4 regions of the Pseudoalteromonas sp. SG41-1 genome follow, and region 2 is predicted to be linked to each of the others. Evidence: predicted binding sites of a transcription regulator. Region 2 holds the regulator's gene; each other region holds the start of a gene.
What was found. Region 2 encodes sigma-54, which starts transcription at its own class of promoters, with help from an activator protein. Its sites were predicted from a motif close to GTTGGCACGNNNNTNGNNT; they were not measured.
Positions count from the first base shown of each region.

Region 1 (3,214 bases), on a different contig from region 2:
ATCTTCGTAATCAATAGCTAAAGGTGAGTCAGTTAAATCATCTGAGATTGCTGAGTCGTCATCTAGGGCTTGCTCTTTACGGACTTTATGATAGCGCAAAGAGTCTAAGCTACGATAACGAACAATGCTGATCATCCAGCTGATGACAGTGCCTTTAGTTACTTGATAATCAGATGCATTGTGCCAAATTTTCACAAATGCATCTTGTAGCGCTTCTTCAGCATGTGCACGATTGCTTAACATTTTTAAGCTGATCGCAAACAGCTTTGCACTTGTGGCATTATACAATTTAGCAAATGCCTGTTTATTGCCCTGTGCGGTTGCACTTAGTAGAGGTAATAATTCGTCGGTTTCCATAAAGTTCCTATTTTTATTGTCAGTTGGTAAACGTTTCAGGATGTAAATTGGATGCAAAAAACCAACTAAATGATGGGTGCTTACTATTATTTTCATGCTTTTCCACCAGTTAGCCTAGCAGCAAAATACGGCTTATCAAGTTGAGAAGCTCCGTCGGCTATTTGGTAGCAAGGTTTTACAATCGAAGTTTTGAAGTGATTAATGACTCTTTTAAGTAAAACAATATGGCTGACAAAATTGAAATTTTACCAAATTGCAAAAAAATCCCGTTGCTTACAATAAATGCCTTGTTTTAGTTATGGTTAAACGGTGCATGAATGTCATACAATGGGGTAAAAGTAGACCACATAAGAGAGATTAAAATGGCCGCATTCGGTACCGTATTTATGCCGCAGATGATTCAAGCACGTTTTACTGATAACGCTTGGAGCGAAAGCTCTGTTGTTCCGTCAGATAAAATTGAACTTCATGCTGGTGCACATGTTCTTCACTATTCAAGTACATGTTTTGAGGGGTTAAAAGCATTTCGCCATGAAGACGGCTCAGTTTATATTTTCCGTATGGACGCTAACATTGCCCGCATGAAACAAAGCTCGCATTTATTAAGTTTACCTGAAGTTGATGGAGCCATGCTTGAAAAAATGATCATTGATATTGTTCGCCAATATGCTGATGAAACGCCGTTACCACCGGGCTCTATGTATATTCGTCCAACTCATATCGGTACTGAAGCTGCAATTGGTAAAGCGGCTGTGCCGTCATTAAGTTCATTATTGTATGTGCTATTATCACCTGTTGGTGATTACTTTGCTGGTGGCGCGACTGCGCTGCGAGTATTGTTAGAAGAAGATGGTATGCGCTGTGCCCCACACATGGGTATGATCAAAAGCGGTGGTAACTACGCTAGCGCATTAGCACCCATTACGGCAGCACGCTTGCAACATCAAGCCGACCAAATTCTATTCTGTCCAGGCGGTGATGTACAAGAAACTGGTGCCGCAAACTTTATTTTAATTGATGGTAATGAAATTATTACTAAAGCGCTAGACAGCACCTTTTTACATGGCGTGACGCGCAGCAGTATTTTAACCATCGCTAAAAATTTAGGTATGACAGTATCCGAGCGCAATTTTACAGTCACTGAATTACTTGAGCGTGCTGCAAAACCGGGTACTGAAGCTGCTTTATCTGGCACTGCTGCGGTATTAACCCCAGTGGGTACTTTTATTCATAATGATAAAGAATACAAAGTGGGCAGTGGTGAAGCAGGGCCAACGACAATGCGTTTGCGCCAAGCCCTTAACGATATTCAATGGGGTAAAGCACCAGACACCCATGGCTGGTTAACCAAAATCGACGTGTAAAGTTAAACGATATGTTTTTATAAAAAGCCTAGGTTATTTATAACCTAGGCTTTTTTATGGTCTAAGTTATTTAATAATCTATACTTTCAACTGTGTAAGTTAGCTGCAAAGGTGTGTAAAAATAACGTATGTAAACACAGGAAGTATCACTAAACTAATCAGTTGATATCTTAATGCTATGAAATATATATGAATATTTATTTCTGTGAAATTTTATTAGTGGCGCATAGATTGCATTTCTATTTGGGTATAACTAACGACAAAAGGAGCGTTTATGTGGGCCGCAATAAGTTACTTATTATTGGCAATTGTATTTATCATTATGGGGTGGCAGGTTAGTCCTAGCTATTTTTCGCTGCTATTCTATTGGACGGCTTTATCTTTATTACTGGTAAGCGGTGCCTATTTTTTTAATATTGCAAAAATTTTTCGTAAACGAGAAAACGGTGTTATCCCGTTTTACATTCGTTGGGCTTTCATACCTTTTTTATTGGGGGCACAAGTTTATAACGCGTGGAGCCGAAAGCACGATAAAGTACCGCCATTACAACAAATTAACGAACACTTATTTTTAGCCTGTCGGTTATTCCCTTCAGATATAGATACTTTAAAAGATAACGGTATTACCGCGATTTTAGATGTAACCTGTGAATTTGATGGACTTGAATGGTCATCAACACAAGAAAACATAAACTATTTAAATATCCCTGTGCTTGATCATCGAGTCCCAACACGTTCGCAGCTTAATCAAGCGATTAACTGGATTGCCCATCATATTAAAGATAATCGTCGAGTGGTGGTGCATTGTGCGTTGGGTCGTGGTCGATCGGTGTTTGTGATGGCGGCTTATTTACTCAGTCAAAATAAGGAGGCTGATGTACATCAAGTGCTTGCGCAAATAAAAGAAACACGCGAAACCGCTAATTTAAATAAACACCAACTACGTCAACTAGTTAAACGCCATAGAAAGGGTGAGTTATTAATCAAAAATAAAGCGGTATTAATTGCTAATCCAGTTTCCGGCACTAAGTTATGGCAGCAAAAAGAGCATTTAATTGTTGCGCGTTTATCTGCTTATTATAACTTAAAAGTGATGATCACATCAGTCGAGAAAAATGGGATTGTGTTGGCCAAACAAGCGATAGCTGATAAGCCAGATATGATCATCGCCTGCGGAGGCGATGGCACAGTGGCAGAAGTGGCAAGTGTTTTGGTAAACACAGACTGTAAATTAGGTATTATCCCATTTGGCACGGCCAATGCTCTAGCACATGTTTTAATGGGAATTAAGTCAAAGTTGATCCCTGTGGAAGTAGCATGTGATTTGATTATTGAAGGGCAAACCAAGCAAATGGATACAGCATATTGCAATGGTGAGTTAATGCTGCTGTTAGCAGGGATTGGCTTTGAACAACACATGATTGAAAAAGCCGATCGGGATACTAAAAACGAGCTTGGTCAGTTCGCATATTTACAGGGCTTCTGGCAAGCTT
Region 1 covers NZ_JACJFL010000002.1:117,022-120,235, forward strand. The annotation lists gene H5203_RS02100 (sigma-70 family RNA polymerase sigma factor) at 1-357, opposite strand, end outside; gene H5203_RS02105 (branched-chain amino acid aminotransferase) at 720-1,721, shown strand; gene H5203_RS02110 (diacylglycerol kinase family protein) at 1,996-3,214, shown strand, end outside.
Region 1: H5203_RS02110 (diacylglycerol kinase family protein) is a predicted target of sigma-54. The motif match lies at 1,940-1,958, and genes of this name have one in related genera.

Region 2 (3,214 bases):
CAAACCTAAAGGGCAGCCATGAGTATATTAAAAGCTGAATTTTTAGCAAAAAGCTATAAAGGTCGCCAAGTTGTAAAAAGCGTGGGTTTAGAAGTTAGCGCAGGCAGCATTGTTGGCTTACTGGGTCCTAATGGCGCAGGTAAAACCACCACTTTTTATATGATTGTGGGTTTAGTACCTAGCGACAAAGGTAAAATAAGTATTGATGATAATGACATCACTTTACTCCCAATGCACAGTCGCGCACGGTTAGGGATTGGCTACTTACCACAAGAATCATCCATCTTTCGTAAGTTAACTGTTTATCAAAACCTGATGGCTATTTTAGAAACTCGTAAAGAGCTGAATAAACAAGCCAGAGAAGAAGCACTAGACAGCTTACTTGATGAGTTTAGCATTCAACATATTCGCGACAGCCAAGGTATGGCATTATCTGGTGGTGAACGTCGTCGAGTTGAAATTGCACGCGCTTTAGCCGCAAATCCAAAATTTATCTTACTTGATGAGCCTTTTGCTGGCGTTGATCCTATTTCAGTGTTAGATATAAAGAAGATTATTGAACACCTTAAAAACCGTGGTATTGGCGTACTTATTACCGACCACAATGTACGAGAAACCCTTGATGTTTGTGAAAAAGCCTACATAGTTTCTCATGGGGAGTTAATTGCATCAGGTACCCCTGAGCATGTACTTGCCGACCAAACAGTCCGCGATGTTTACCTGGGCGAGCAATTTAGGCTATAAAGCCACGCTCGGCTAAGTATCTGCTAGACTTAACGATGATAACAATAAAAGGATTGTTAGAGATACATGAGGCAATCACTCCAGCTGCGCATGGGCCAGCAACTTACAATGACACCACAGCTGCAACAAGCAATTCGCTTATTGCAACTCAGTACATTGGATCTCCAGCAAGAAATTCAAGAAGCACTCGACAGCAATCCATTGTTAGAGCTAGAAGAGCATGAATATTCAGACGACACGGCTGGTAAAAACGAACAAAAACAAGACAACGATGACTTAACCGTTAGTGCATCAGCAGACGACAAGCCCAGCGAATATGAACAAGAAAGTAGCGAAGCATTAAGCAAAGAGACTTTAAGTGACGAAATGGCTATGGACGTCACCTGGGACGAATACATGAGTGCTGCGCCAAATACGTCATCCGGCCCAATGCCTGAAGATGAGTCAATTTATCAAGGTGCTTCAACTGAAACCCTGCACGAATATCTGATGTGGCAATTACAGCTCACACCTTTTAGTCCAACCGATGAAGCTATTGCCATTGCGATTGTTGAAGCTGTTGACGATTCAGGTATTTTAACCTTGAGCTGCGAAGACATCGCAGAGAGCTTAAATCAAGGTAATAACGAAGAAGAAATCGAACTAGACGAAGTGCAAGCAGTGTTAAAACGCATTCAGTTATTTGACCCTGTTGGTATTGCTGCGCGCAGCCTACAAGAATGTTTATGTATTCAATTAAATCAATTTGATCCTGCAACTCCTTGGATTAGCGAGACTAAAATGATTTTAACTGATCATATCGATTTATTAGCTAGTCGTGACTATCGCACTTTGATGAAAAAGACTAAGCTTAAAGAAGATGAGCTGAAAGAAGTAATGACACTGATCCACAGCCTTAATCCAAAGCCTGCGGATACTATAGTACGCGAAGAATCAGAGTATGTTATACCTGATGTTTCGGTGAAAAAAATTAAAGGTCGCTGGGTGGTTGAACTTAATCCAGACAGCATGCCAAAAATTAGAGTGAACAGCCAATATGCGGCAATGTCACGCTCAGTAAAATCAAGCACTGACAGCCAATTTATACGTTCGCATTTGCAAGAAGCTAAATGGTTTATTAAAAGCCTAGAAAGTCGTAACGAGACGTTACTCAAAGTAACTAACTGCATTGTAAAACAACAGCAGGGATTCTTTGAGCATGGCCCTGAAGCAATGCGACCTATGGTACTAAACGACGTTGCTGAAATGGTTGAGATGCACGAATCAACAATATCTCGCGTAACGACACAAAAGTACATGCATACCCCCCGTGGTATTTTTGAGTTAAAGTATTTTTTCTCAAGTCATGTAAGCACTGAGAACGGCGGCGAATGCTCTTCGACAGCTATTCGAGCATTGATCAGAAAATTGATCAGTGCAGAAAACTCAGCGAAACCATTGAGTGATAGTAAGATTGCAGATATATTGGCAGAGCAAGGTATCAAAGTAGCTAGACGGACTATTGCAAAATACCGCGAGTCGCTGGCTATTCCACCGTCAAATCAACGTAAAAGTTTGATTTAAGGCGTAAAATCACAAGAGGAAAATGCTTATGCAACTAAATTTAACTGGTCGTCACGTAGAAATTACTGATTCATTAAGAGACTATGTAAACAATAAGTTTGCCAAGCTTGAAAGGCATTTTGATCATATCAATAATGTCCATGTTATTCTTGATGTAGAAAAACTAAGCCAAAAAGCAGAGGCCACATTACATGTCAGTGGCGCTGAATTATTTGCCTCGACTGAGCACCAAGACATGTATGCAGCTATTGACGGACTAATCGATAAACTTGATCGTCAAGTAATTAAACACAAAGAGAAGCACGCTCGACACTAACACTATGAAATTAAGCTCACTTATTTGTCAGGACTGCAGTAAAGCTGCGGTCCTTTTTAATAGCAAAAAACGGATCATTGAATTTATAAGCCAATTGGCTCATGAACAGCTCCCTCAGCTATCACAACAAGAAATCCTCAACGCACTACTATCGAGAGAGAAACTAGGTAGTACCGGTATTGGTCGTGGTATTGCTATCCCTCATGGCCGTATGAGTGGTGTTGAAAACCCGCTAGCAATAATTTTAGTGAGTGAATCACCGGTTGATTTTGATGCGATTGATAATCGCCCAGTTGATATATTTGTAGCCCTCATCGTACCAGATGGTGACAGCCAACTTCATTTGAAGACGTTAGCCACAATTGCTGATAAACTCAATAACAAAGATTTTTGTAAACAACTACGTAGCGCAAAAACAGACCAAGATTTGTATCATGTAATTGCAGCTCAGTCGTAGTCATACCAATTGTATTGTATTGAATTAGAGAGTAATTATTGCAACAGGAAAATAGCTCTAGAACAAGGTGGAAATTATGAGATATAGTTGTTCTATATAAATAATTTTAAACAAAGTTAGTGGGTTATTTAACA
Region 2 covers NZ_JACJFL010000063.1:14,197-17,410, forward strand. The annotation lists gene lptA (lipopolysaccharide transport periplasmic protein LptA) at 1-22, shown strand, start outside; gene lptB (LPS export ABC transporter ATP-binding protein) at 19-744, shown strand; gene H5203_RS20865 (RNA polymerase factor sigma-54) at 811-2,307, shown strand; gene hpf (ribosome hibernation promoting factor) at 2,336-2,623, shown strand; gene ptsN (PTS IIA-like nitrogen regulatory protein PtsN) at 2,628-3,080, shown strand.

Region 3 (3,214 bases), on a different contig from region 2:
GGGCCTCAAGGCGCTCGAGATCCCGCTGTGTCCTGATGATGGGATCTGGCTTGATGATCTGAGCCAGGCTTTACATGATCACGATATTAAAGCCTGTGTGTTCTCTACTTCGATCAATAATCCTGTGGGTAGTTTTATGCCTGATCATAAGCGTAAACAATTAGTAGAGTTATTGGAATCTCAAGATGTGGTGCTAATTGAAGATGATGTGTATGGTGATTTACATTTTACCCCGCAGCGCGGTACACCCGCTCAGGCTTACTCAACAAAAGGGTTGGTATTAACCTGTGCATCGTTTTCTAAAACTGCGGCGCCGAGTTATCGTGTTGGCTGGTTGATTGCCGGAAAGTTTGCTGCCAAAGCGCGTCGCTATAAGCGTGCATTGAGTTGTTCTACTTCATTGATCAATCAATGGACGTTATATGAATTTATAGTTAGTGGTGATTATGATCGTAATATAAAACTACTGCGACAGCGTCTACGTTCTAATAAAGAACGAATGATTTGGTGTTTACAACAGGCCTTTCCGAGTACCGCTAGGATCAGCGATCCGCAAGGCGGATGTGTGATCTGGATTGATTTAGGTGCGGCTTACGATAGTGTAAAACTATTTCAACTGGCATTAGAAAGTGGCATTAGCATTACTCCGGGCTATATTTTTTCAGCCACTAATAAATATCGCAGTTGTATTCGATTAAGTTATGGTTTGCCATGGGGTGAAAAAATTGAACAAGCTATTATAAAGCTAGGTGAGTTAGTGCATTTAGCGAAGAAATAGCATGGCATAAAAAAGCAGCACCTTTAAAAAAGAGTGCTGCTAAAGGGATATCAAACTTTTAGCGTTTAGAACCTGAGTTCAAGTTAGTTATTTTGTTTATAACTAAATAATTGGTAGTCTTTCAATTCTGGAACTAGTTTAACTAATTGTTGCTCTTGATCAGCAATGGTTGAAAAATTACCGCACAGTGCATCAGCGCGTTTTTCAAGTTGGTTAGCTTGTTGCTCAACTTTGGCTTCAATTTCAGCTCCCATATTTTCCATGCGTTGTTCAAAGGCTTGCATATCGCCACCAGAGCCCATTAGTTCTGAACCTACAGCCATTAAAATACTACCCATCGATTGCATCATCGCAGCTTGTACAGCGCTTTCTATTTGCTCATCAAATTGGCTTTCAAAGTTTTCGCCAAATTGGCTAAAGCTTTGTTGGCCCATTACAAAAGCGCCTTGTTGGTAAAAGGTGTTTTGTACTTCTACCTGAATATCAGCCATTAATTCATTAATGCTATCTAGGCCATCGATATTAAATGCATTGGCGACTTCTTCAATGGCGACCCCGGCAATTTTAACGCCTTCAAGAGCAATGTTCGCGACTTCTGGTAATTGGCTACGCAGACTGTCTGAATAATTACTGATAGCTTGGTGTTGTTGACTGTTGAGTGTCAAAGTTTGGCCATCAATCATTAACTCGCCACTATTTATAAAAGTCATAGTGTGGTTATCAGCTGTAAAAATTTCTAATTCATTTGGCTTAATACGCACATCATTTTTAAATTCAACGTCACATGTGTCGCCGCTAAAAGAAATATTCGTCTCATTGTCATTGTGTGCCATTGCCCCTGTGGCAATGAATAAAGAACTTATTAATAGTAATTTTTTCATTTTTATTTCCTGCTAATTTGTTGATTATGACCAGTACGTATTTAACGTATTTAATACATATCAAGTTTAGTGCCAATAATTATTAGTAAATAAAAACAAAGGGTTAATTGTTTTTTGCTATTTTTAAATTGTATTAGGAGGTTATAAAAAAGCCATTTTTTAGTCATTTTGACTAATTTACATTGATACATAAAATATACTTATCGTTTCGATAAAAAACTCTCACTTTCCAGAACTCAAATTTAGCGCTATTTATTCACAATATCGACATAACACTATTTTAGAATCGCGTTATGGCTTTATTTTGGTGCTTTTTCATACGGTGAAATAGTGCTGAACATTTTTAATTTACCAATGATAGTGATAAAAATCCTTAATTGGTCTCAAACACTTTATGGAGTGGGTTGTGGGTAAGACATTTAGTTACGATGCGCTAGATGACGATTTTGTTGAAGACGAGTACGAAATGGTCGGGCGTAATCAACACGACAAGAATAAGCAAAAGGTTAAGAAAAAGTTGGAAGACTACCTTGAGCAAAAACGCTTGCGTAAAAACTTGGGCGATGATGACTTAGATGAGTATTTAAACGACTAAGAGATAATTTAAATAAAGAGGCAATTTGCCTCTTTATTGCTTTTAGAGTTTAGATATTACTGCTTTTAAGGGCTTTGATAATAGCACCTTCGATTTGCTGCGGTTTGGTAAATGGTGCAAAGCGTTTAATTGCCTCGCCGTCACGGCCAACTAAAAACTTAGTAAAATTCCATTTTATTTTGCGGGTTAAAAATCCAGGTAATGCTGATTTTAAATGCCTGAATACGGGGTGGGCGTTTTCGCCATTAACATCAATTTTACTCATCATCACAAAATCAACACCGTAGTTAATTAAACAACCTTGCGCTATTTCTTTTGCGCCGTCAGGCTCTTGTTTGCCGAATTGATTGCACGGAAAACCAATAATTACTAACCCTTGATCAGCGTATTTTGCATGTAATTGTTGTAAACCTTCGTACTGTGGAGTGAAGCCACATTTACTGGCAGTGTTGACAATTAACACAACTTTGCCTGCGAAATCTGAAAAATCAATGCTTTGGCCTTGCAAATTGCTGGCTGAAAGTTGATAGAAGTCGTTCATGTTGCTCTCTAGTTATTGTTGTTTGTTAAATTCTATCCTGAGTTGTGATAGACATACAGCTTAAATTATCATCACATTGCATAGACCATTTTATTTTAACTTGCATGATTAAAGCTTTTGAGTAAATGTTCAATCAATAATCGCACTCTGTATGGCATTAAATCTTTACGTGGATACACTAACCAAGAGGCATTGTCTGTTACCTGAAACTCATCAAGTAAGGTAATTAGTTGCCCGTTTTCAATATACTTATCAACAATATCAGTGGCTAAATGGGCAATGCCTAAGCCTGCTAATGTCGCAGATAATAGTGCGCGCGGATGGTTACTGCGCCAGTTGCCGGCAACTTTTACCTCTTTAATATCGCCGGCAAAATTAAATCGCCAACGTTTCCCCATGGCAATTAAGCAATTATGAGC
Region 3 covers NZ_JACJFL010000004.1:31,192-34,405, reverse strand. The annotation lists gene H5203_RS04565 (PLP-dependent aminotransferase family protein) at 1-778, shown strand, start outside; gene H5203_RS04560 (YggN family protein) at 862-1,659, opposite strand; gene H5203_RS04555 (PA3496 family putative envelope integrity protein) at 2,066-2,254, shown strand; gene H5203_RS04550 (glutathione peroxidase) at 2,304-2,795, opposite strand; gene H5203_RS04545 (LysR family transcriptional regulator) at 2,891-3,214, opposite strand, start outside.
Region 3: H5203_RS04560 (YggN family protein) is a predicted target of sigma-54. The motif match lies at 1,718-1,736, and genes of this name have one in related genera.

Region 4 (3,214 bases), on a different contig from region 2:
GAGATAATGTGCAAAACCATATAGCTGAATTTCGCAAAGCCGCTGGGCTTTCACAGCAAGAGCTAGCCGATGCTATCGCCGTTTCACGCAAAACAATCAGCACGGTCGAAACATCACGCTTTACACCTTCAGTGATCATTGCATTGAAGATAGCTCGGCAGTTTGAAACTACTGTGGAGCAGTTATTTTCACTTGAAGAAGCAGATTAACCCCTTTAAATGCAATCTTGTGCAGATTTAACTTATCAAGATTGCATCCCCTGTATTCTCCGGTATGATGCACAGCCCTGTTGTTTTAAGACGTTTTGCGCTAAAATTAAACAACTGAAAAATGTATTTAACCGGAGTACCATCAGGCATGAAAAAATTGCTCATTTCACCTTCACAAATGGCATTAGGCGAACAAGAAGGCCATATTTATCAAAATATTCTAAAGCAGGCTTCTGAAATCAGCTTAAACCTGATGGCGGTGAAAATAGAAAATCATCCTGAAGACTTCTTAGGTTGGTGCTATGAACTACTTAATGCTAGCCGTGACCGTATTAATCATGACTTACTCGAAACCAATCAATTACCAATTTTAAAAAAGCTTAATGACTTATTAGTTTCAGCAATTAGCTTCTTACAATTGAAAACATTACGCGTAGCGCCTTGGCCTGTAGTTAGTGTATTTATAGAGCAACATAAAGATGTGTTAGCCCTTGATGAACAGTTACGCCTTGCCAACTATATAGCTGGTATTCGCGAGCAATCACTGAAAGAGATGATCCCTGAAGATTTATTAGCATTTAGTGGCAAACATACTTCTGCACTGGATCCAAGTAGTTATAATTTTGATGTTGAATGGTTTAGCTCTACTAAAAGCGCCAAAGCTTTTCATCAAATGCTTGCCGACCTGCCTGCATTATTTGATGAAGCATTAGCACATATACCTTTAGAAGGTGAAGTAACTGAAGCTGATTACCAAGAATTTGTGGTCAAATATTTAAAAGCCTTTACTGATAGCAATGAAAAGCCAACGCTTGCACCGGCAACTCGTCTATTAGCAATGCGCCGCCCAGATGTTTTTACACCAATTAATAACACCCGTTTAGATGCACTTTGTTCAGCATTGGCTATTACTAAATTAAATAATCGTGACTTTGCGCGTTATTGGCAGGATATTGTCCAAGCAGTTCATGGTATGTCTTGGTTTAAAATGGCAAGTGGTGACAGCGAGCTGGATCAACAACTTGTTGCAATCAAAGCGTTAATTCCGTGCTTCTTCTACCACGCGGACAAAAACACGCCTGAAAACTCTAACTACATCAAGTTATTGAGTAAACCAAAGCGTACAACAACCACTGGCACTAGAAAAGTGCGTCGTGGTAAAGAGTCTGCTGAAATACTTGTTGATCGCGCACTTGCTGCTGACGATATGCCTGAGCATATTCGCGCAAAGCGTGATTCAATTATCAGCGAAGTACAAAAAGGCCGTGGCGTGAACGAAACAATCAGCCTAATGCGTACTATTTTTGGTTAAACCACAGTAAAAAATACAAAAACCCGCTGCAACTGAGTTGTGCATGCGGGTTTTTTTACGCACCAATAAAGTGCGCAGGCTTCGTAAAAAACAATCTCCTCCTTTCACTATAAATATTTATATCGTTGTTTATAAAGTAATTTAAATATAAATTATTGCTTTTCATTTAACTTGGCACAAGCAGTGCAATTATCCTGGTAGACAACTAAAAATAGGATCCGCAATTATAGACTGCAATCTAATTAATAATTGCGAGCCAAAAAATCAGCATAACAACAGGATACCAAACATGTTAAAACTAAAATCAGCAATTGCGATCAGCACACTTGTACTCATGGGTGCAACATCTACAGCAGCATATGCAGAAGTAACAGCCAATGCCGCAGCAACTTCAAACTACTTATGGCGTGGTCAAGAACAAACCGGTGGTGATGCTGCAATTTCAGGTGGTATTGATTATGCCAACGAATCAGGTTTTTATGCTGGTACTTGGGCTTCAAATGCAAGCTGGGCCGATGAAATGACCTACGAGCTTGATCTCTATGCTGGTTTTGGTGGCGATATTAATGAAAATATGAGCTACGACGTTGGCTACATCTATTACGCTTACCCTGATGCAGCTTCTGGCGCAGACGCTGATTTTTCTGAAATTTACGGTAGCATCAGTATGGGTGGCTTTAGCTTTGGCGCATCAGTTCTTGCAACTTCAGCCGCAAGCGGTGATGGCACAGACTTTGGTGATTCGCTATACCTGACTGCAGATTACGGTTTTGCTGTTGGTACTAATGGCACTGAAATGGCTTTACACTTAGGTCACTACTCTGGTGATTTTATTGGTGATGACGATATCATCGACTACGGCGTATCTATCTCTAAAGATGGCTTCACTTTTGGTCTATCTGATACCGATATGGATGACAGTGATATTAAGGCTTACGTTGCTTTTTCAATGGACTTTAGCCTATAAAAAGAATGTGTTACTTGCTGCAACACTAAGGGCCGTAAGGCCCTTTCTCGATCTTGGTAAGCGGTAAAAGCGACTAAGTTCAGATTTAATGTCAAGACTTACCCTAAACTCAGACTGCTTATAGCTTAAAACTCCTATGGCACACTGTGCCCTGTTGAACCTTGCCAAATACGATACCATTGTTCACGACTGAGTTTTAACTGCTTAGCGGCAACAGCCGATTTAACACGCTCAATGTTGCCAGTGCCCAGTACCACTGATGGGGAACTTGGGTGCATTAATAACCACGCGTAAACCACTTGATCAATAGAACTTGCACCAATTTCGCTGCCGACTTGTTCGAGTACATGACGCAGGCGAATCGCTTTTTCATCATTTTCTGCAAAAATGCGACCGCCAGCCAAAGGTGACCAACACATAGGTTTAATATCAAGTAACTGACATTGGTCTAAACTACCATCATCAAGTGCTTGCATTTCATACGGTGAAAATTCAATTTGATTGGTCACCAATTCAAAATCAAGACGCGACTGCAATAAACTTAGTTGTGATGGCGTAAAGTTTGATACACCAAAATCGAGTACATCACCATTTTGCTTAAGAGTAGTGAATGCCTCAGCTACTTCGTCTGCATTCATCAAATAATCAGGGCGATGAATAAGTAATGCATCTAATCTATCGGTATTAAAATGCTTTAACGATTGCTGTGCTGAGCTAATAATATGT
Region 4 covers NZ_JACJFL010000039.1:12,155-15,368, forward strand. The annotation lists gene H5203_RS17330 (helix-turn-helix transcriptional regulator) at 9-209, shown strand; gene H5203_RS17335 (hypothetical protein) at 358-1,521, shown strand; gene H5203_RS17340 (TorF family putative porin) at 1,811-2,488, shown strand; gene H5203_RS17345 (aldo/keto reductase family oxidoreductase) at 2,623-3,214, opposite strand, start outside.
Region 4: H5203_RS17340 (TorF family putative porin) is a predicted target of sigma-54. The motif match lies at 1,692-1,710, and genes of this name have one in related genera.